Regions from separate parts of the Bacillus sp. LH1 genome, predicted to be linked through region 3. Evidence: riboswitches for the same ligand, from Rfam matches in the RefSeq annotation. Region 3 holds a riboswitch; each other region holds the start of a gene.

Region 1 (7,741 bases), 1.1 Mb from region 3:
ATTAGTTAGAGACATGGCGAAAGATCCTACAGCCGAAAAAGTGAAAAAAGAAAAGTTAACAGAGAAATTAGATGAAGTATCAAAAGAATTGAAAAGCGTTGGACAAACGTATGTTACAGGAGCAAAGCCGAATGAAAAGCGAGAATTACAACTCGTTGGTTTGACTACAGAGTTAACAAATGCGTTTCCTATAAAGCCGGGAGATTATTATGAACAACCCGCTCATTGGATGAAGGCATACGATAAAGTGATTGATACGAAAAAGGCTCAAATGACAGAAGTATATGAAGATGAAATAGGTTCGTGGGTGACAATATTAGAACCAATTACAGATGGAGAAAACAATATTATTGCAATTGTTGCCGCTGACTTAGATGCTTCCATTGTTCCTATTACAAAAGAGAAGTTTATGATACAGGGTTTACTCTTTATCATTATTTCATTAGCAATTGCGACTATTACTCAATTCTTTATCGTGCGTCACTCGCTAGCTCCATTAAAAGATTTACGAGAAGGGTTACGTAAAATTGGTGAAGGTGACTTGAGTATTAAATTAAAAGAAAGACCAGATGATATTGGAATTATTAATGTTTATTTCAATAACACGATTGAAAAGTTTAAAGGGATTATAGATAAAGTAAGGCAAACAGCTGAGCAAGTTTCTTCTTCTTCACAAGAATTGTCGGCGAGTACAGAGGAAAACAGCATGGCAGTTCAAGAGATTGCAAGTTCTATTGAAGGTTTAAGAGTAGGGGCACAGTCTCAAAAAACTTCAGTACAACAATGTTTAGGGATTGTACATGGAATGGAAGATAAGGTAGAAGAGATAACTGGGGCTGCGAAACAAGTTGCGGTTGCTTCTGAAGGTATGGAGCAACATTCAATTGAAGGTAATGAAGTGATTGGACAAATTATTAATCAAATGAGTTTAATTCAAAATGCAGTACAAGATTTATCTTCCATCATTTATTCGTTAGAAACAAGGTCAAAAGAAATTAGTGATATCGTAACTGTAATTACAGGTATTTCAAATCAAACAAATTTATTAGCTTTAAATGCTTCTATTGAGGCTTCACGTGCTGGAGCAGCTGGAAGAGGGTTTGCAGTTGTTGCTGATGAAGTACGAAAATTAGCAGAACAAACTGAAGCGTCTGCAAAAGATATAGCGAAATTAATTGGTGAAACACAAGCTGAGACAGAAGATGCTGTAGTTTCCATGCAAAAAGGTTCAAAAGAAGTAGAAACTGGAATTTCACTTGTTCAAAGTAGTGGAGATTTCTTCGAAAAAATCTCCAAATCAGCGCAATCTGTTACAGATCAAGTAAAAGCTGTTTCGGGTAATTCGAGTGATATTTTACAAAATAGCCAGAATATCGTTCAAGTCGTAAATGAATTATCACATATTGCAAATACTTATGCCAACAGCAGTAGTAATGTTGAAGAAAGCATGAAAGAGCAAGAAATATCAGTACAAGATATTGCAGAATTAGCGACTTCTTTAAGTTGGCTCTCTCAGGAATTACAAGAGCTTATTGGTGAGTTTAAAAGCGAATAAGGAGAAAGTTCAATTCTAATCAAGGGGGTATCTCCGCTACTGATTATGAATTGAACGAATCTGCCCTTTAATAAGGGATAAAAAAGGTGTGAATTTTCACACCTTTATTATATTTAAGAGAGGAATTTACATAAATATGAAATTAGCAATTTCTTATAGTGAGATGGTAAAAGAATTTTTAGGAAAAGTAGAAGGAAGTATTAAAATACCTAAAGATGTGCAAGGAACAGAACTTAGGATAAAAAGGAAAACGGAACTGTTTTCAAATTTGACTCACATTGTAGATTTAATAGGAGCGACTGCAACGTGGTTATATCATATTTCTAAAGAAAAACATATTGTCGTGCTTTATCATGTAAGAGGAAGTTTATTTCCGATTACTATTGAAGTTTCTAATTTTCTCTCCTATGAAAGTTTAAATTTACAAATTGAAGAGCAACTGGAGCAAATTAAAGAAATGAATGAGGAAGAAATAGAAGAGTTTCAAAACGGTAATACGTTATATGAAATGTCACCTATTATTATTGGTGAAACATATTATGAGCTAAAAGACACGAATACATTACAATTTGTATTTAGTAAAAATATGCAAAGTGTAGAAATAATATTTAATAGTGTTAATTGGAAAGAGACAACAATTACTCGTTATGCACAACAAATACAAGGTGTTTTAATTAATAAATCACAAAATAATAATAATCATATAAATAATTTTAATGTTATTACAGAGGCCGAGATGGCACTTTATAGTCAAGTGAATGATACGACAGCAGTATATCCTGAGAAAAGTATCGTCGATATGTTCTATAATACTGTTACTCAATTTCCAAATCGTATAGCTTTATCTTCAAGGGAAGGTACTTTAACTTATGAGGAGCTAAATAAAAAAAGTAATCAAATAGCTCATATGTTAATTAAAAACGGCGTCCAATTAGGAGACTATGTTGGAATATTTATGAAACGTAGCATAGACACAGTAGTAAGTATGGTAGCTATATTAAAAGCTGGTGCAGCGTATGTTCCGATTGATCCAGATTATCCGGAAAGTAGAATACAGTACATTATTCAAGATAGCCAAGCGAAAGTTATATTGATGAAAGAGACGCCTATAACATGTGATGGGGTTCAAACAGTTTCAATGTATGATAGTGAAACTTATGAAGATACAGATGTAAAGTTGTCTATTCATTATGATGATGTAGCTTATATGATTTATACATCTGGTTCAACAGGGAATCCAAAGGGAACGATGTTAGCTCATAGAGGCGTTGTTAATCTGTATACTTGGATGAAAAAGCAATATGAATTGACAGAAGAGGATGTATTTGCCCAATTTCCTTCATTTAGTTTCGATGCTTCTGTATGGGAGTCATTTGCTTCTTTATTCTGTGGAGGAAACTTATATGTACTATTAGAGGAAGAGCGATTGTCTGTAGAAGCATTTGCAAATGCAATCTATAAAGTGAAAGCAACTTCAATCTTGGCATTAGCAACAATTTTTGTTCGACAAGTAGCAACTTATTTAGCAGAAGAAGATATATATAAGCTAGCTTCCCTAAAAAGAATTGCGATTGGCGGTGAAATGTTGCCTGTAGAGGTTATTAAATTGTGGAGAGAAAGAATAGGTACAAATGTTGAAATTCATAATGTATACGGACCGACAGAATGTACTGTAGTGACGACAACCTATAAAATACCTAGTCAGTTAAATGAGGATGTTGCGAGTATTCCCATTGGTAAACCATGTGCTAATTATCAAGTTATGATTTTGGATGAGAATATGAATCTTTGTCCAATTGGTGTACCTGGTGAATTATATATAGATTCAGTGGGATTAGCAAAAGGGTATTTTAATAAGCCTAATAAAACAATTGAAGCTTTTATTCCGAACCCTTTTAATCCTATAGTTAATATATATAAAACAGGTGATATCGTTAAGTTGCTAGAGGATGGAAATATAGAGTTTTTACATCGGAAAGATGATCAAGTAAAAATTAGAGGACATCGTATTGAACTAGGCGAAATCCAAAGTAAAATTTCTCAAAATCATAATATAAAAGAAAATGCTGTTTTTGCTAAGAAGAGTAAGGAAGGTAGCCAATATTTAATCGCGTTCTATACAACTTTAAATAAAAAAGAAATACCAGAATTAGTTTATCAGTTACAAGAGCAATTACCAGATTATATGGTGCCATCTAAACTAATTTATATTAATGAATTACCACTTACACCTAATAAAAAGATTGATGTTAAGAAGTTAGCTCAGTTAGAAGAAAAGTATGAACCGGTTCGGCTACAAGAATATGTTGCACCTTCTAATAAAGCAGAAAAACAAATAGCGAACGCCTGGGCGGAAGTATTAGGAATTTCAAAAGTTGGAGTGCATGATGATTTCTTTACAATTGGTGGACATTCATTAAAAGTATTACGAGTCTTAACATTGTTAAAAGAAGATTTCTCACATTTAACAATTCAAGATTTCTTTAAAGAAAGAACGATATATGGATTAGCTCGAATTGAGCGAGAAGTAAAAGTAGAGAAAGAAGAAGTATTTCGTGAATATAAAGTGATTCACGAACCAGATACTATCACGTATGCAAACGTTTTGGAAGAAAACCAGATTTCAAATGTCTTTTTAACAGGAGCTACTGGTTATTTAGGATCACACATATTATATGAATTGTTGAGAGATACATCTGCTACTATTTATTGTTTAGTAAGACCAACTAAAGATGTGCAGCAAAGAATTATAGATACATTAACAGGCTACTTTAATGATATATGTGAAGAATGGTTACAGCGTATACAGGCCGTAGCTGGTGATCTTGGAGAAGAGTATCTTGGGATGAGCGAAGAAGAATTTATGTTCATCAGTTCTAAGATGGATACGATAATTCATTGCGGTGCAGATGTAAGACATTTTGGAGATGTAAAACAATTTGAAAATATAAATGTCCAAGGAACTAGCCGTATGCTAACATTAGCGGAGAAAGGTGCTACATTCCATTTTATTTCTACAATTGGTATCCCGTTAGAATTAGCGGTAGATCAATGGGATACATACATGAAAACTGGTGATTTTAATTACAGTGTAGACTTAGAGAATGTATATTCAAATAGTAAACTACAAGCGGAAAACATTGTTCGTGAAGCAATGAAAAATGGTTTGCGTGGAAATATTTATCGTGCAGGTAATTTAGCATGTCATTCAGAAACAGGTTCGTTCCAACAAAATATTGAAGGAAACGCATTTTATCGTCTTATTAAAACAATGCTATTAATTGGGAAAGCACCAAATGTGAAGTGGAAAGTTGATTTCACACCAATTGATTTTGCTAGTAAATCAATTGTATCGTATTTGCAAGATGCGCAAATTATAGGAGAGACGTTACATATTTGTCATCCACATCAAATTGAGTTTGAACAATTTATACAGCTAATTGGAGAGTGTGGATACAATCTTGAAATGGTTCCACTTTCAGAATATGTAAATACCGGACTTGCATTAGCGAAGGGAAATGAAGTAATAGCAGAGTTAATTGCTTCTCAAGTTGCAGGAGATGGAGCGCAGCAATCTGAAATTGTAATGGGTACGCGTAGAACGAATAAATGGATTAAGAAAAAAGAATTGATAGTACCAGCAATTAATAAAGAATTTATTCAGCAGTTATTAGCTCATGGTGAAAAAGTTGGTTATTTTCCAAAAATAATGAAATGATTATGCATGCTTTTGTTTGTTCAATAAAATAAATCATGCTACAATGAAAACGAATTAAGGACCGGGGAGCCAATTGGCTGAGAGGATGTAAGTAAACATCGACCCTCAACCTGATCTGGATAATGCCAGCGTAGGGAGTTACTTAAAGTGATGTAGCATATGTTATTCTGTAATAACTTGCATACAAGGCTTTCCTACGCAGTAGGAAAGCCTTTTCTTATTTTTGAAATTTATTTTTATAAGGGGGATTTTATTATGTCACAACAAGTTACAATGTCATTTTCAGTAGTACCACAAGCAAAAACGAAAGATGTATATTCTGTTGTCGATAAAGCAATTGAAGTTGTGCAACAATCGGGAGTTCGTTATGAAGTAGGGGCAATGGAAACAACTTTGGAAGGAGAATTAGATGTACTTCTTGATGTCGTTAAACGTGCGCAACAAGCTTGCGTCGATGCTGGAGCAGAAGAAGTGATTACTTCTATTAAAATCCATTATCGTCCAAGCACTGGTGTAACGATAGATGAAAAGGTTTGGAAGTACCGTGATGAATATGCAAAACCAGAAGCAATCTAAACTTATTACAACTATTTGGCTTATCCTTCTCATTGCGATATGGGAAGGATCTGTTTCATTATTTAAAATCGAACCGTGGATTTTACCAAAGCCTTCTGCCATTGTTCAAGAATTAATTGGGATGAAAGATTTACTATTACCAAATACGATGCAAACACTGCAGGAAGTTATAATTGGACTATTCTTTGCAATTTTATTGGGGACGAGCATCGCAATTATTATGGACGTTATACCGTTATTTCGTATTTTAATAAATCCATTGCTCGTTATTTCGCAAACAATTCCAATTGTTGTACTTGCACCGCTATTTATTATTTGGTTTGGATATGGGATGTTGCCGAAAGTAATGGTCGTAATACTCGTTTGTTTCTTCCCAATTGCGCTTAGTATTTTAGAAGGTTTTCAAACAGTAGATAAAAACATGTTGAAACTGTTACAAACAATGAAGGCGACAAAATGGCAAGTTTACCAGAAAGTAAAATTTCCAGCAGTGCTTCCATACTTTTTCTCAGGTTTAAAAATTGCAGTTACATATAGCGTAATGGGGGCAATTATCGGAGAATGGCTCGGTGCAAGTGAAGGATTAGGCGTTATGCTTACGAGGGCTACAAAATCCTTTTTGACTGCCCGAGTATTTGGTGTTGCAGCAATCATCGTTATGGTGACATTATGCCTGTATTTTATCGTAGAGTTTATGGCAAGAATAACAGCACCATGGATATATAGAAAGGACGGCAGAAAATGAAAAAAGGTTTGAAAGTTATGTTAGCTGCCTTAGTAGCGGTAGGTGTGGCTGGATGTAATCCGGCGAAGAAAGAAGAAAGTGCAAGTAAAGATCAAAAAGTAAAAGTAGTATTAGATTGGTTTCCAAATACGAATCATACTGGCTTGTATGTAGCGCAAACGAAAGATTATTACAAAAAGCAAGGATTAGATGTAGAAATTATTCAACCAGGTGACAATGTAACAGCAGAGCAAATGATAGCATCAGGAAAAGCAGACTTCGCAATAAGCGCACAAGAAAATGTAACGTTAGCTCGTGTGGAAGGAATTCCTGTTGTATCTGTAGGAGCGATTATTCAGCATAACACTTCAGCGTTTGCATCGCTTAAGAAAGATAATATGACGTCACCGAAAGATTTTGAAGGTAAACGTTACGGCGGCTGGGGAGGACCAGCGGAAGAAGCGACATTAAAGACGATTATGGATAAACATCAAGCTGATTTTAATAAAGTTGAAAAAATCATCTTAGGACAAACAGATTTCTTTAAATCAATCGGTCGTGATGCAGATTTCGAATGGATTTATTACGGTTGGGATGGTATTGAAGCGAAGCGCCAAGGAAAAGAGTTAAATACGATTATGGTGAAGGACTTAGATCCAGCGCTTGATTTCTATAGTCCTGTTATTATTACGAGTGAAAAACATACGAAGCAAGATAAAGACTTTGTGAAAAAGTTTATGAGTGCAACGACAGAAGGTTATAATTTTGCAATTAAGGAACCGAAAGAGGCTGCTGATATTTTAATTAAAGCTGTTCCAGATGTAAATAAAGATTTAGTTCAAGAAAGCCAAAAATGGTTAAGTACGAAGTATCAAGATGATGCTAAAGCATGGGGAGTACAGAAGGAAGAAATTTGGACGAATTACATGAATTTCTTATATGACAACAAAGTTATTAAAAAGAAAATCGATGTAAAAGATGCTTTTACAAATGAATTCCTTCCAAGTGAAAAATGAGCGGATTACAAATAAAAAATATAGTGAAATCTTTTGACGGAAAGAATGTATTAGAGAATATTAGTGCCTCTATACAAGAGGGAGAGTTTGTTTCCTTTGTAGGACCAAGTGGTTGCGGGAAAAGCACATTATTAAACATGATTGCAAATGTT
Region 2 (7,741 bases), 1.4 Mb from region 3:
CCCGTTAGAAAATAAGAATCTTCACCTGTTTTCTGCTGCCAATCCATAATGTGAAGAATTCTTTCCTTCTCATCTTCATTTTGAGCAATACGATAAATTCCTTTTTCTTCATATCCAATATCAACACCCGTCTTTTCACGTAAAACTGCTGCAAGTTGTGGAAATATAGCTCGGCTTTCTCTAGCAAGTTCAAATAGCGGATCATACGCATCCCATTCTGCCTGAACACCAAGTAAACCAGCAGCTGCTTTTGAAGCTTCCGATGCAATACTTTGCTTCTCCACAATCGCTACTTTATGTCCTCTTTCTGCTAGAAAATGTGCAACTGAACTACCAATTACACCACCACCAATAATCGCTACATCATACTTCTCACACATGTTTTTCCGCCCACTTTCTTATTGATTCCTTATAAGATTTCGCTTTGCTATACGGGTTACTACTACTTACAATTCCAGACATAACTGCTATACCGCTTACACCGTTAGTAAGAACATCCACTGTGTTTTCTGGGGTAATTCCTCCAATTGCTGTAATCGGTATAGATAAACACCTTGCAATGTCTGAAATTTCTTCAAGCCCTCTCGCTGGCACACCTTTTTTACAATCTGTCGGAAATACATGGCCATAAACGAGTGAATCCGCTCCATTTTTAAAAGCTACTATTGCTTCATCTAGCGAATGCACAGAATAACCGACATGCAAATACGAAAACTTTTCTTTCACTGACTTTACATCTGTACTTCGATATCCTAGTTGAACACGAGGAATATTTAATAAAATTGCAATATCAATTCGATCGTTTATGACAATTTTAGAAGCTGGAAAGCCCTCCATTAATAGACTTTCCACACCTTCATATAATTCCTTCGTACTCTTCTCACGCTCACGAATATGCAAATAATCAATCTCACTCTCAATTTGCATCGCTACATTCACTAACTCTTCGAATGGCATATGGCCATTTGAGATTACGTGGAGCTCATTTTTCATATTCATTCGCCTACTTTAAAATATTTTCGAATAATTCATCGGCTGGGACGGTTTCATTCGTCATTCCTTTGTCCTTCAGCCACTTATTTTGTTTCTCCCAAGATTCTTTTGAATCTGATAAGAATGGCTCATCTTTCGTTTCCATCTTCTCTAATAAAATTTTCATACTTTCCTTTTCAACTTCTGGCACAAGTGGGAAGTTTTCTTTTTCTTGATGATTTAATAAAATATTCAATGCTTCATCTGGGTTTTTCTTCATGAAATCATAGCCTTTTTTCGTACCACGTAAGAAAGCTTGCAACGCCTCTTTATCTTTTTTCAACGTTTTATCACCTGTTACAAACACAAGCTCATGATAGTTTGGTACTCCGTAATCAGCTGGATTAAAGTACGCTGGTTCATGGCCTTCATGACGCATAACAGGTACTTCATGGTTAATGTATGCCCCTGTTACCGCATCTACTTTCTTCGTAATTAATGCTGGTACTAAATCAAAGCCAACATCTACTACTTTCACTGTATTAGGATTACCACCAGCTTCTTTTACCATCGTTTTTAAATACATCTCACTTAATGGTGTTCCAGAGTATCCTACTGTTTTTCCTTCTAAATCTTTCGGTGATTGAATGCCCGCTGATTTCAGTGATACAACATGATTTAATGGTGAACGTACGACAGCCCCAATTGATTTCACTGGAATTTGCTCATTCGCTCTCGCCATAACAACATCTGGCTGATAATACAAGCCAACTGTCACCTTCCCTGCTGCTGCTAGCGTTAATGGATCAGTCGGATTAGAAGGGAATTTAATATTTACCTTTACACCTTCTTCTTTAAAGTATCCTTTTTCAATTGCTGCATAGATAAAGCTATGTACCGCATTTGGATACCAATCTAACATGACTGTTATTTCTTTCTCTTTTTTACTTTTGTCTGATGCTGAATTACTCGAACATCCTGCAATTATTGCAATTAATAATGTAAACACAAAGATGCGTTTTAAAAATTTCATGAATGCTTCCTCCAACTAATGAATTTCTTTTCTAATATGGAAATAATTACGACGAAGAAAATAGCTAATAATGATAACAATACAATAGGTGCAAATACGCCAGCTCCATCTAACTGCGTCATCATTCTCTTACTGAAATATCCAAGCCCAGCTTGTGCACCGAGCCATTCTCCAATTGCTGCTCCGATAACACTAAGCGGAACTGCAATTTTTAAAGCTGAGAAAAAATAAGGAAGAGCAGACGGCAACTTTAATTTAAGAAAAATATCTCTTTTTGTTGCTCCATATGTAACTAAGAGCTCCTCCCATTCTTTTTTCGTACTACGCAGTCCATCATACGTATTGACCGCAATTGGGAAAAACGTAATTAAAACTGTGACAACAACCTTACTCCAAATTGTATATCCAAACCATAAAACAAATAGCGGAGCAAGCGCAGTAATTGGAATCGTTTGTGAAGCAACTAATAATGGATAAAATGCTCTTTCCATCCATGTACTCGCATTCATTAACATCGCTAGCCCTACACCTAATACGATAGAGATAACAACACCTATTAAAACGACGTATAACGTTGCAGGTAAATGAACTGTAAATAATATGTCTTTTAGTTTCCATATCTTCATTACAATCGCAGACGGTGACGGTAAAATGTACATCTCATCTACAATTCTTGCTCCTATTTCCCACACAGCTAGTAAAATACTAGAAAGTGTAATAGCAGGAACTAATTCTTTCAATCGGTTCATCACACAAGTACCTGCCTTTGTAACATACTAAGAAGCTCATCTTTCAGCGCTAATACTTCCGGTTTATATAAATCTTTTCGTGTTCTGTTATGATCAAGCGGTACAGTCCGCTCAGTCAAAGTCGTTATCGGCTGCTGTTCCACTACTAAAACTCTGTTTGAAAGAAATAACGCTTCTTCAACATCATGAGTAATGAATAAAATTGTTTTTTCCCACTCTTGCCATTGTTCAAACAACCATTCTTGCAAAGAGGTCTTCGTTAAAGCATCCAACGCACTAAATGGTTCATCTAACAGCAATATCTCCCCGCCTGTTAATAAAGTTCGAATAAAAGATACACGTTGTCTCATCCCACCAGATAAATCTTTCGGATATTTTTGCTCATACCCTTGCAAACCAAATTTATGTAACAGTTCCTTTGCCTTTACTTCTGCTTCTTTCTTCTGTACACCTTGGCACTCTAGCGGCAGGGCAGCATTCTCAATAATTGTTCTCCACGGCAAAAGCATATCTTTTTGCGGCATATATCCTACAGGATGGTTCTTTGTTTCTGTCAGTTCTATCTGTCCAGTACTTACCTTTTCTAGACCTGTAATAAGGCGAAATAAAGTACTTTTTCCACATCCACTCGGTCCGATAATACTGACAAACTCTTTCTCATATATAGAAGCATTTAATTCATGGATGATTGGTTTCTCATCGTAATGAAAAGAAACATTATGAAACTGTAGTATGTTCTTGCTCCTCAAATCCCCACATCTCCTTACGATAGGACATATCCCAGAATAAATATTCAAATCGACTGGAATATAAGAAGATCTCCTCTAATCTTTCTAGTTCTTTCTCAGACTTTCCAACTGCCATTTCATTTAATAAATCTATTAACCAAATACAAAGATTACCGTATTCTTCCGAACTATATCCTTGAATCCACTCACCAAAAAACTCATGATCTCTTGCTCCAGGAATATCATTTAAACGCTTTCCAATTTCCCAATAGCTCCACATACATGGAAGAAGCGCTGCTATTAATTCCGCAAGTGTGCCATTTTGAGATACAGACATCATGTAATTTGTATAAGCTAAATTTTTAGCAGATGGTTTCGCAGACTCTATCTCCTCTATAGAAATTCCAAGTCTTTTTGCATATTGTTTATGGATTGTCATTTCGCCATTTAATATTCCATCAATTTGTTCAGCGAACTTTCCCATTACTTGTGGATTCGTTGCTTTTACAACACCAATCGCATATAACTTTGCATAATCTAGCAGATATAAATAATCTTGAATAATATAATACTGGAATTTATCTTTTTCTAACGTGCCATCTCCCATACCCACTACAAACGGATGATTATGACTCATCTCCCAAACCGGTTGCACAGTTTCTAATAATCTATCGCAAAATTTCATTTCTCTATCCCCTTTCAATATATGTATCTAAATAAAAAACCACTTCTATATATAAGAAGTGGTTACAGCAAATAAAGTTATACATTTATTCGATGTTCCACTTCCCTTCGCTAGTATTACCTAGATCAGGTGTTGTAAGGGTTAAGGATTATTCCTCTCTCAGCAAGTCAAGCACCCCTAGTGGTTTCAATATGAAATTTTCAAATAAAAAAGCCCCGTTTCTATACGCAAAGAAACGGGGACTCATTGTTAGTGTCCGAATTGCTTCCCTACGCTAGCATAATCTAGATCAGGTAATAAAAAGGATCAAAGGCTTACGGCCTACTCTCAGCTGGCAACACCAGCTCTCCTAGCAAACTATAAAATTATCACTGTCAGTATAACACCCTAATAAGACATCATCAACTTTTTTAATTTTCTTAATTGTCAACATAATATCAAAATTATACAATACATACATTCTATTTTAGAAAATAAAACCCCAATTAATTGTATAAAAAGGAATCATTATCCTCAAAAAATTTATTTTTATATTGATTTCATATTACATTTATGTGAATACCCCCACTATATTATATCTTTATACTATAATAAAATTACAACTATACAACTAGAGGAGGTCTCTATTCCATGAATATGAAAGCTACTGCTTTAACAGCAACTACTGTAGCGATTGCTTCTTTACTTCCTTCTATGGGTGAAACAAATGTACAAAAAGCAAACGCTGAACAATTATCTAATATTAAAACTGGGTATGTCAAAGTCGATCAAGTAGCATTACATACAGAAGATAACGTAAAAAGCACATCAATTGATACAATTCGCTTTAATACAAAAGTGAACATCATTGAAACAACTAATGGTTGGTATAAAGTATCTGTTCATAATAAAGTAGGTTATGTACAAAAAGATGCTATTTTACTAAAAAACAAACTTCAATCTAATGATCAATACATCGTTAATGCTAATGCATTAAACGTTCGCTCTGAACCTAATTTAGAATCTTCCATTTTAGATGTATTACCAAATGGTAAGTTTATTACCGTTCAAGAAGATCAAGGCGAATGGTATAAAATATCACATAATGGCCAAACAGGTTACGTACAAAAAGCATTCATCTCTAATGGTTCACAACCCTTAGTAAAAGGAATCACCGTTCAAAATAATACAAAATATACTGTTGCAACACCTAATCTAAATGTACGTAGCACAGCTAGTACAAGTAGCGCTCTACTCGGTTCATTACAAAACGGTACTCAAGTACAAGTAGTAGAAACTGTAGGTACTTGGTATAAAATTCGTTTTGGCACAGGATACGGATATGTAGCAAAACACTATGTAGTACAAAATCAACCACAAGCTAAAACAGATCAGCCTTCATCAATTCCAGCTGCTTTCAAATTCCCCGCTCAAGGAAGAATTAGCTCAACCTTTGATATACGCTGGGAACAAATGCATTATGGTATAGATATTGCCGCTCCAGGAAACGTCTCTATCCAAGCTGCTGCTGCAGGTAAAGTTGTGAAATCTTATTATTCAGCTAGCTATGGCAATGTTGTTTTCATTGCGCATCAAATCAATGGGAAATTATATACAACTGTTTATGCTCATATGAAGGATCGCACTGTACAAGCTGGTGATCAAGTACAGACTGGACAATTAATAGGTCATATGGGAAACACAGGTCATTCATACGGGCAACATCTTCATTTTGAATTACATAATGGAGAATGGAATTTTGAAAAAACAAATGCAGTAAATCCACTGCCATATTTAGTTAGGTAAATTGTATGCCACGCAATATACCTCTTATAATTGAATACGTAGCCTTTTTAGGTTTAATCTGTTGTTTAATCATTTACAATACAAACATTGTATTTTTATCTATTATTATTGCTTTTGTTGCATTAGAAATTATGATGGAATCATTTCAAGTGCAACTAAAACAAAAAATTGCCCATATTTATAATGCTATTTTTCTTTTGAGTGCTCTCATAACAAATATAATTAGTAATGGCTTTTATTTATCTACTGTATTTCCAGTATTCTTTATGGCTGTTTTATTATTTGTAGCTAGATATATTAATGTCCCTTATAACCAAAAACAAAAACAAGAACAAGAAGCTTAGAAAGAGGAGACACTGTGTACCAATCTTTCAAAGATGCTCCAATAAAATACATATTGCATTTGTATAAGAAAGCCAATACTTTTTTTGGTATACAAGGAAGTTATACTGCACAACTTCTCCTATATGGAATGTTGTTTCTTGTCTTAATCACTTTCTCCTTGTTTTACTAACAAAAAAGGATCTCACATAAACTGGAGATCCTTTTTAATTTATATTAATTTTTCATATCGAAAATATTGTTTATCCACAAGCATATTTTTCATAAATAAAGCTCAGATTATATTTTTTCTCTAAGCTCATTCGTTGTTCGTCATCGCACCAATAGAAAAGAATATCATGAATCGTTGCGTAACGCTTATTTTTAAGAAATAGCCTAAAAAATGATGGTAAACAATCATGTAATTGTATAAATATATAATTGCGTAGTGTTTCTTCTTTATATTCAATGCCCTTACAAATATACAGTAATTCTTCACAATAATATGCATGCTGTGGAACTTGTATCATTTCGAAAAATGGCACATAAGATAGTAGCTTTCCAATAAAATGACCATATCGATCCATTACTCCTATCGTCATATGCTCCATCATTTCTTTCATCACATATAAATAATCATCTACATGCGTTGTCTTTAATGGGTCTAAGCGATCGGAAATTTGAGATAATACAGCTCTTTGACATGCTAAAACTGCCTGACTAGGTCCATAATATGATAGGAAATCTGTACACTTACGATATTTCCGTAATAAATCATGTGTATACAAATCATATACAAAAGTATTACAATACATTGCTAAACTCATCATATCACTATTTAATTGCTCTTTTGATAATGATTTCGCTCTCTTGCACATATAAAAGAATGTAAATTCCAATACTTCTTTATGAGATAATAAATGTTTACAATCGGTTATACACTTCTCATTAAATTTAACTCTATCCCAAATTTCAATATCCCTATCTGTCAATTCACCTATACGATATTTAATAATTAAATAATTTAAAGCAACTGATTGCGTCAAAAGATCCCATGTTTCATATTCCAATGAAGTATGAACAAACTCAGCTAATCCTTGCGCTATCATAAAATCATTTGCCTCTTCATACCAACCAATCTCTTGGCATAAGCGAAGAATACGCACTAAAGTTGGAATTTCATCTTTATGAAACTGCGGTAATTTCTTTGCTTTATTCATGCCATATACGATAAATGCCGCTAAATTTTCTTCTTTATAAAATTCTTTCTCTTTCCATACTAATATAGTTCGTTCTTTCCCCTCACCTTTTGGGTGACAAGGTACAAGCAAAGAAAATAATTCAGCGAAATTATTTGGTTCTATATATGTATCTGTAACCAAATTCCAATTTGGATCGCCCTGTACAGCCTTCATATAATTCCCCTTCCCTTTTCATCTATGTAGGAAATATTAATTTATTATCGCAC
Region 3 (7,741 bases):
GCCTCTTGTACATCGGCTTGCATATCGCGTAAATATTGATCAGTCATCTTAACTGGATCTTCCGCTTTTTCAATTAACGAATACACATTCGACATTGTTAAATCTCTTAATCGTTTAAATACAGACATCTAAATTCCTCCTATGATATACCTCATATTTCAAATTCACTACTTGGAAAACTGAAAAATCTCCCTTTACAGTAAAGAATATTCATTTTACAGCCTATGTGTTTATTATAACAAAACTAATATGTCCTTACATGTTATTTCCAAAATACATCCATTATAATATGACATTCTATATACAATATTGTATTTCTAATATATTCTCATTATCCCTCTTTGAAATTAACTTACTTTTGTGCAATTTCACTAAATTACATAAGTGTAATGTTACTGTAAGCTAACTCGATAGTTGCATTCCGATATTTCTTATACACTAATACCAGAAGCAACAAACAAGCTTCTTCACATGTAAGCACTAATACAAAAATTGTATTTACTATAAAACATATAAAAGGAGAAATCATCATGAAAAAATTAATAGGAATCGGATTAGCAGCAGCAATTTCACTTGGAGCATTATCAGGTTGTTCTTTATTAGGAGAGAAAGCGAACGGCTTTGTACTGTACGGATCAGAAGAACAAGTTCAGCAAATTACAGATAAAAACAAAAAAGAAGTGAAAGAAAAAGACTTCTATAAAATGAAAATGACAACATTAGATGGTAAAAAAGTTCTTGTAATGGATAAGAAAACTGGTGAAGAACTAGTGAAAAAAGAGTTACTTAGCAAAATTGATGAAAAAGACAACACGAAACCACTTGATAAATTACCAGCTGTAACAACAGAACAAGGTGTATTATTTGCAAAAGAAAAAGTAGAAAATGCTGCACTTGATGGGGCAAAATTAAAATATGAAGGCAACACAATTATCGGAAGTGGTCGTGCATATACAGATATGTATGCGATTGTCGATGACGCAACTTACAGCAATGTAAAAGGTGATGAAAAATCTGTAGGTGTATTAAAATTTGATAAAGACCCAAGTAAAGAATTCCCTGGTTACAAAGGCGTAGAAGCTTCTCAACTTGTAAAAATTAAAAAGTAAAACAAAAAAGCTTTGCGAAATTCGCAAAGCTTTTTTCTATTTATTATGAGCAATTTGCTCCATATCCGGGCTACAAGTTTGCGACTGACATGACTTATTTAAAGAACATGCCGCGCATTTTCCTTTTTTACTTCTCTTTACAAAATTAACTAACGTATATGCTGCATAACCAAAAATGATAGCTCCAATTATAATATTGACCATCATCACAATACATCTCCTTCTAGAATCCGAGTAAGGATCCAACTTGGTATATAATGAGCGTTAATACATAAGCAACTACGAGTGGATAAACGACTGAGAAAATCGTCCACTTCGCTGATCCTGTTTCACGTTTAATAACAGCTACCGTCGCTAAACACGGAACATATAATAAAATAAAGAACATAAATGCATAAGCTGATAATGCTGTATAATGTGCTCCCATTACATTTCCAAGCACATCTTCTTTAACTGCATAAATAATTGCCATTGTAGAAACGACAACTTCCTTCGCTAAAAATCCTGTTAAAAGGGATGCTGCAGCTTGCCACGTTCCGAAGCCGAGCGGTGCAAATAGTGGTGCGATAAATCCACCAATCATCGCTAAGTAACTGTCTCCCATATCAACGCCAAATCCTGATGGACCTGCATAGTTTAATAACCAAATGACAACCGAACCACCAAAGATGAATGTACCAGCTTTACGAACAAATCCTTTTCCTTTCTCCCACGTGCTTAGCCATAATGTTTTTGCTTGTGGCACACGGTAAGGCGGTAATTCAATTACGAAAATAGACTTTTCCGCTTTCAAAATTGTAAGAGACATAATTTTTGTAACTAATAACGCAAGAACAATCCCTGCAACATATAAAGAAAATACAACAGTCGCCTGACTATGCGGGAAAAATACGCCCGCAAATAATGCATATACAGGTAATCGTGCTGAACAAGACATAAATGGTGTTACTAAAATGGTAAGTAAACGTTCTTTTTCCTGTTCAATCGTTCTCGCAGCCATGATACCTGGAACGTTACATCCAAAACCGATAATCATCGGAATAAAAGCTTTTCCGTTTAAGCCGAAAAACTCCATAATTCTATCCATAACAACTGCAATTCGCGCCATATACCCTGAGTCTTCTAATAATGAAATAAAAAAGAATAGTGCAAAGATTTGTGGTACGAATACTAATACAGCACCAACACCGGCAATAATACCTTCTGTAACTAGTGCTTGAATAAAATCAGAAGCTCCAATACTTGTAAGTCCAGCCGTCACCCAATCCGTAAGCTGGCCACCAAAAAACTCATCTAACATATCCGATAAAGGTGTACCAATCCACGTAAACGTAACCTGAAAAATAAAAAACATAACTGCTAAAAAGATTGGAAGTCCTAAAATTTTATGTGTAATTAATCTATCAATTTTTTCTGAAAAAGGAATTTTTCCTTCTTTCTCATGCTTCATAACATTTGTTTTTAACTTTTCAATATACGCTTCACGAGTTTTGTAAATGTGCTCTTCTAACGTACAATCAAGTCTTCCTTCTAAGCGAGATCGAATGGCTATGAGTTCCTTATAAATTGGTAATGCTTTCATTTCTTTTTCTACTACTTCGTTATTGCTTAAAAATTGAAGTGCTAACCATCTCGGATGCTCGTAATTCGCTGTCTCTAAAAGAGCAATTACTTCTCCAATTCCTTCATCCATTTGTACACCATATGAAATAAGGAATGGCTTTTTCTCTTTTTTGTCATTTTCTTTAAGAGTCGTAAGCAGTTCTTCACAGCCTTTTCCACTTCTTGCAACAACAGGAACGACTGTTACACCTAATAGCTCTGATAATCGTTTTACATCAATGACAATTCCTCTTTGCTTCGCCACATCAACCATGTTTAAACCAATTGAGACTGGCTTACCAAATTCAAGTAACTGCAACGTTAAATGCATATTTCTTTCAAACTGCGAGGAATCTACGATATTTAACATATGATTAAATTCTTCTGTTAATAGAAAGTTTGTTACAACACCTTCATCACGTGAAACTGGATTTAAATCATAAACACCTGGTAAATCAATTAATGTTCCTTGTCTATCTTTTAATTTACCAACCTTTTTTTCTACTGTTACACCGCTCCAGTTTCCTACGTATTCATAAGAACCAGTAAGTGCATTAAATAATGATGTCTTCCCTGTATTCGGATTCCCTAGCAAAGCTACCTTATTCACGCTAATTCCACCTTTATCATTTTCGCGTCACAATGACGAATACTAATTAACTGTCCACGACACTCCAATGTACAAGGACCTTTGAACATCGCTTTCTGTTTCAGGCGAAGTTCGCTTCCTTCAGCAAGACCGAAAGCAGCTAGTCTACGCTTTAATAGCTGATCTAAAGACTGAATACTTTTTACTAACACTTTCTCTCCAATTTTAATATCTACTAAGCTCATAACCTTCCCCCTCAGAAGAGAATGATAATTATTTTCAAAAAAATTATACCACACCCAATTTCTCTTGTACTATACCCTTTTGCTTCATATTTATTAACATTTCGCTACAATTCTATTTCAATTATTGTCATACTGTATTCGTTTGCCATTCTCATCCATTTCGCTTACAATAAACAATAACAAATAAAGAATTTCGTTATCACTGGGGGAGCCATGCCGCTGAGAGGGAACACTTCGTTCCGACCCTTCGAACCTGTTAGTTAATGCTAACGCAGGGATTGTGCAAACGTCCGAAATACATACCTCATTTTTATTTACGTATTTCGTATCCTCCTATGATATCTATTCTTTTTTGTACAACTTGGATTTAGGGGGAGACAACATGCGTAACACCAATTTACAAGCGATGATCGAATCTGCTATTCTTGCAGCCTTCGCCATGATTATCGATATTTTACCATTATCACTTAAACTTCCAACAGGCGGTTCTATCTCATTCGCTATGATTCCTATTTTTATTATTGCTTACCGCTGGGGCTTTAAATCAGCTTTCTTAGGCGGTTTAGTTTGGGGACTATTACAAATTGTCGTGGGAGATGCTTATATTTTAACACCTGTTCAAGCATTCATTGAGTACTTCATTGCCTTTGCTTTTATCGGATTTGCTGGCTTATTCTATCGTCCAATTCAAAAAGCACTTTTAACATCCAATGAAAATAGCTTAGAACAATCAAATTTAGGTAACCGTAAAGACAAACATTCATCAAAACAAAATCAGGGTAAGAAAGTCCTTGCTTATATTATCCTTGCTACATTTATCGGTAGCTTTGCTCGCTATTTCTGCCACTTTATTGCCGGCATTATTTTCTGGGGACAATATGCGCCGAAAGGTCAATCAGCTGTGTTATATTCATTAATCGTAAATGGAAGTACAATGCTTGGTTCTTTTATTTTATGTACCGTTTTACTTATATTTTTATTTATCACTTCACCACGATTATTCAAAAGCATCAGTGCTTATCAAATGAATACACAAAAAAAGGGCGCTTAATGAGCGCTCTTTTTTCATATCGTAATATCAATTAAAAATACAATAAATGCGCAAAAGAAAATAAATACCATTATACTTAGCCAATTGCTATGCACGGTTCATCGACTCCTTACATAACCTCATATTCTAAACAAATTATACTGATTAAAAATAAAGATTAGGTAAAGATAATATGAAAATAAATTAAAAAAGCATAGATCATATTGTCTACGCTTTTTTCGGTAAATAGAAATAAAATAATACACCATCTTCTGTATTTTCTGCCCCATATTCAGCATCATGTAGTTCTAAAATATTCTTTGAAATAGCAAGCCCAAGCCCCGTCCCACCTTGTGAACGCTGACGAGCTGTATCCACGCGATAAAAACGATCCCAAATTTTATCTAATTGCTCTTCTTCAATATGAGTACCTTTATTTTCAATGCACACTTTTATACGATTCTTCTCATCTATTGTAGAAATAATAATATCCTCTTTATTTGGTGTATATCGTATAGCATTCGTAATGAAGTTCACGATGACTTGTTCAATCCGGCCTTGATTTGCAATCACTTCAAATGAACTTATATTTTTATGAATATGAAGTTCTTTTTTCTCTATTTCCACAGATAGATGTTCACATATACCTTCAATTACTGTATCAATATAAAACGAATCTTTTTTCATTTTATATGTACCAGATTCAAATTTAGCTAACTCAAGCATATCCAAAATTAACGTATCCATTTTGTCTACTTCTCTCTCCATTGCCTGAAAATAATACTCTTTTTTATGTTCAGCTACCCCATCTTTTAAAATAGAAATACAGCTTTTCATAATACTTAGCGGTGTTTTTAATTCATGTGAAACACCAGAAATGAATTCTTTTCGCGTCTTTTCTAACTTTCTTTCCTTTTCAATATCTTCTTCTAACTGTCCAATATGCGAATGGAGTTTATTTGATAGCACATTAATATTTTTCGATAAATCTCCAATTTCATCTTTCGAAGTAATCGGTATTTTTTCTGTGAAGTCTAAATGCGCTATTTTCTTTGTTGTATCATTTATTTTCAATAATGGCTTTGCAATTTGTTTTGAGTAATAGAACGAAGCTAGAAAAATAAGAACGACTACAAATGCAATGATATAGATATAATAATCTTGCACCATTTGTACAGCTTCATCTACCGGCTGTAAAGAAGCCATCGCATAAATATATGTTACCGATCCGTCTTTTTCTTTTATTGGTTTCATTAATAATTTATATTTTATATCATTCTTTTCGTAGTCTATTGTCTTTGTTGAATACTCTATTTGATTACTCTCTTTTAGTAACACATCCGTTTGAAATTCTTTTATACTATCCAAAAATAAAGTGTTTTTATAAATTGGATTTACGGGGCCTTTTACATCTGGAAACTGTACTTTCGTAACACGCCCTCCTATGTAAACATCTGGTTCTTGAGCAGCTTGCTCCCGAACAGCCGGCTTCTTTTCCTTACCAACTTGTTCCACAGCTGCTTTCTTTTTCTCCTCATTTAATTTACTCATTTTCTCATTAAATGCTTTTTCTAACGGTTTATTAGATCCGCTTAAATTCTGCTTAGATAAAGAAAAAGAGAATGGAATAAAACTATCTTCTTTTCTCACTCCAGAAAAATAAATTTCTTGCCCTAAAAAATGCTCCGATAATTTATTATCAATCTCCTCTATATTGACGAGATTGCCTAAAGGAATTTTAAATATTTGTTGTCCAAAGCTCTTTTGTTGCCTACGATCTATCGTTACCTCAAAATAAAAATCATCTGCATGTTTTAAATTCCCGTTCTTATCTAATGTCGTAATCCACGTATTATTTTCTCTTAAAAAGTCTTGCTCTAGTTTCTGAATTTCTTCTGCATTTCCTGCATGATTTAAATAGTTCTTCTCAAAGGAATTTAAATTCACTTTAATATCTTCCACTTTTCGATTCGCATAATATTGTTTAAAAAATATCGTTTGTCCAATAAATATCGTCGCTAAAATTAACATGCATAATGCTGTTGTAAGAGTAAATAATTTTAGAACAATCCCTTTTCTCATATATTCCCCTCAAATTTATAACCAGTTCGTACTACAGTTGTAATATACTTTGCTTTCTCTCCTAATTTATTTCTTAAATTACGAATATGGCTATTCACCGTTCGATCATCGCCAGCAAATTCATATCCCCAAATTCTTGAAATGAGTTGCTCTCGCGTTAAAACAATTCCTTGATTTTTCATGAAATACGCTAATATTTCAAATTCTGTATGCGTTAAATTAATATCGGTTCTATCTACCGTAACAGTGCGAGACGGAAAATGAACGTGAATACCGTGAATTGATAATGTATCATCTTCATTCTCTAAAAGTTGCTTTGTCACTTTTCTGCTTTCTAATAACCTTTTCGCTCTTGCTAATAAAATTGGCGGACTATACGGCTTCGTCACATAGTCATCTGCCCCAAGTTCAAAACCGAGTAACGTATCGTCTTCATCTACGCGCGCCGTCAGCATAATAATAGGCACCTCGGACGTCTTTCGAATTCTTCGGCAAACAGACCATCCATCGAGTTCTGGCAACATAATATCTAAAATAACTAAATCAACCTCTTCTTCTTCAAATACAACTAAAGCCTCTTTCCCGTCCCTCGCTTCAAACACTACATATTGCTCACTTAAAAAATAATCTTTTAATATTTCACGTAATATGTCTTCATCTTCAACAATTAAAATATTTTTTGACATAATTTATATATCCCCCTCCCGCTTTCAGAAACTATAATTTCACTTTGAATAACTGCCAGTTAACTTCGCCTCGATAATATATCTATCTGGTGCATTCCCTATATAATTAAATGGGTAACAAGTTGTCAGTGTTAATATCGGTTCTTCTTTTTTTATAATAACAGTACGATCATCCGCATGAGTAATCCATGTCTTTTGAATTTCATATGTGTACGTTTTATTATCATACTCTAAAACAAGGGTATCCTTTTCTTTCAACTCTCCTAAATCTGTAAATACAGTATCTCGATGTCCACTTAGTACAGTATGTCCCCCTCCAGATGGAGTTGTCGTTAAATCACTAACGAACATACCCACTCCTTTTTTCAAAGTCGTATCATCCGCTCCCCAATATATAG

The links. A riboswitch is a leader RNA that binds a small molecule or an ion and turns the genes downstream of it on or off. The one in region 3 is predicted to bind thiamine pyrophosphate.
Region 1: another riboswitch for thiamine pyrophosphate. It lies ahead of ACX9TM_RS02270 (MTH1187 family thiamine-binding protein); the one in region 3 lies ahead of thiT (energy-coupled thiamine transporter ThiT).
Region 2: another riboswitch for thiamine pyrophosphate. It lies ahead of tenA (thiaminase II); the one in region 3 lies ahead of thiT (energy-coupled thiamine transporter ThiT).

The regions. Positions count from the first base shown of each region.
Region 1 covers NZ_CM175007.1:434,382-442,122, forward strand. The annotation lists gene ACX9TM_RS02260 (methyl-accepting chemotaxis protein) at 1-1,555, shown strand, start outside; gene ACX9TM_RS02265 (non-ribosomal peptide synthetase family protein) at 1,692-5,273, shown strand; TPP riboswitch at 5,326-5,427, shown strand; gene ACX9TM_RS02270 (MTH1187 family thiamine-binding protein) at 5,529-5,849, shown strand; gene ACX9TM_RS02275 (ABC transporter permease) at 5,821-6,594, shown strand; gene ACX9TM_RS02280 (ABC transporter substrate-binding protein) at 6,591-7,589, shown strand; gene ACX9TM_RS02285 (ABC transporter ATP-binding protein) at 7,586-7,741, shown strand, end outside.
Region 2 covers NZ_CM175007.1:751,983-759,723, reverse strand. The annotation lists gene thiO (glycine oxidase ThiO) at 1-380, opposite strand, end outside; gene tenI (thiazole tautomerase TenI) at 373-993, opposite strand; gene ACX9TM_RS03890 (ABC transporter substrate-binding protein) at 1,004-2,005, opposite strand; gene ACX9TM_RS03885 (ABC transporter permease) at 2,002-2,754, opposite strand; gene ACX9TM_RS03880 (ABC transporter ATP-binding protein) at 2,754-3,503, opposite strand; gene tenA (thiaminase II) at 3,472-4,167, opposite strand; TPP riboswitch at 4,253-4,356, opposite strand; TPP riboswitch at 4,417-4,528, opposite strand; gene ACX9TM_RS03870 (SH3 domain-containing protein) at 4,798-5,952, shown strand; gene ACX9TM_RS03865 (hypothetical protein) at 5,958-6,296, shown strand; gene ACX9TM_RS03860 (DUF3965 domain-containing protein) at 6,537-7,688, opposite strand.
Region 3 covers NZ_CM175007.1:4,696,244-4,703,984, forward strand. The annotation lists gene ACX9TM_RS24330 (PspA/IM30 family protein) at 1-128, opposite strand, end outside; gene ACX9TM_RS24335 (lipoprotein BA_5634 family protein) at 531-1,109, shown strand; gene ACX9TM_RS24340 (FeoB-associated Cys-rich membrane protein) at 1,146-1,316, opposite strand; gene feoB (ferrous iron transport protein B) at 1,333-3,321, opposite strand; gene ACX9TM_RS24350 (FeoA family protein) at 3,318-3,545, opposite strand; TPP riboswitch at 3,740-3,841, shown strand; gene thiT (energy-coupled thiamine transporter ThiT) at 3,928-4,596, shown strand; gene ACX9TM_RS24360 (sensor histidine kinase) at 4,804-6,657, opposite strand; gene ACX9TM_RS24365 (response regulator transcription factor) at 6,654-7,343, opposite strand; gene ACX9TM_RS24370 (class D sortase) at 7,383-7,741, opposite strand, start outside.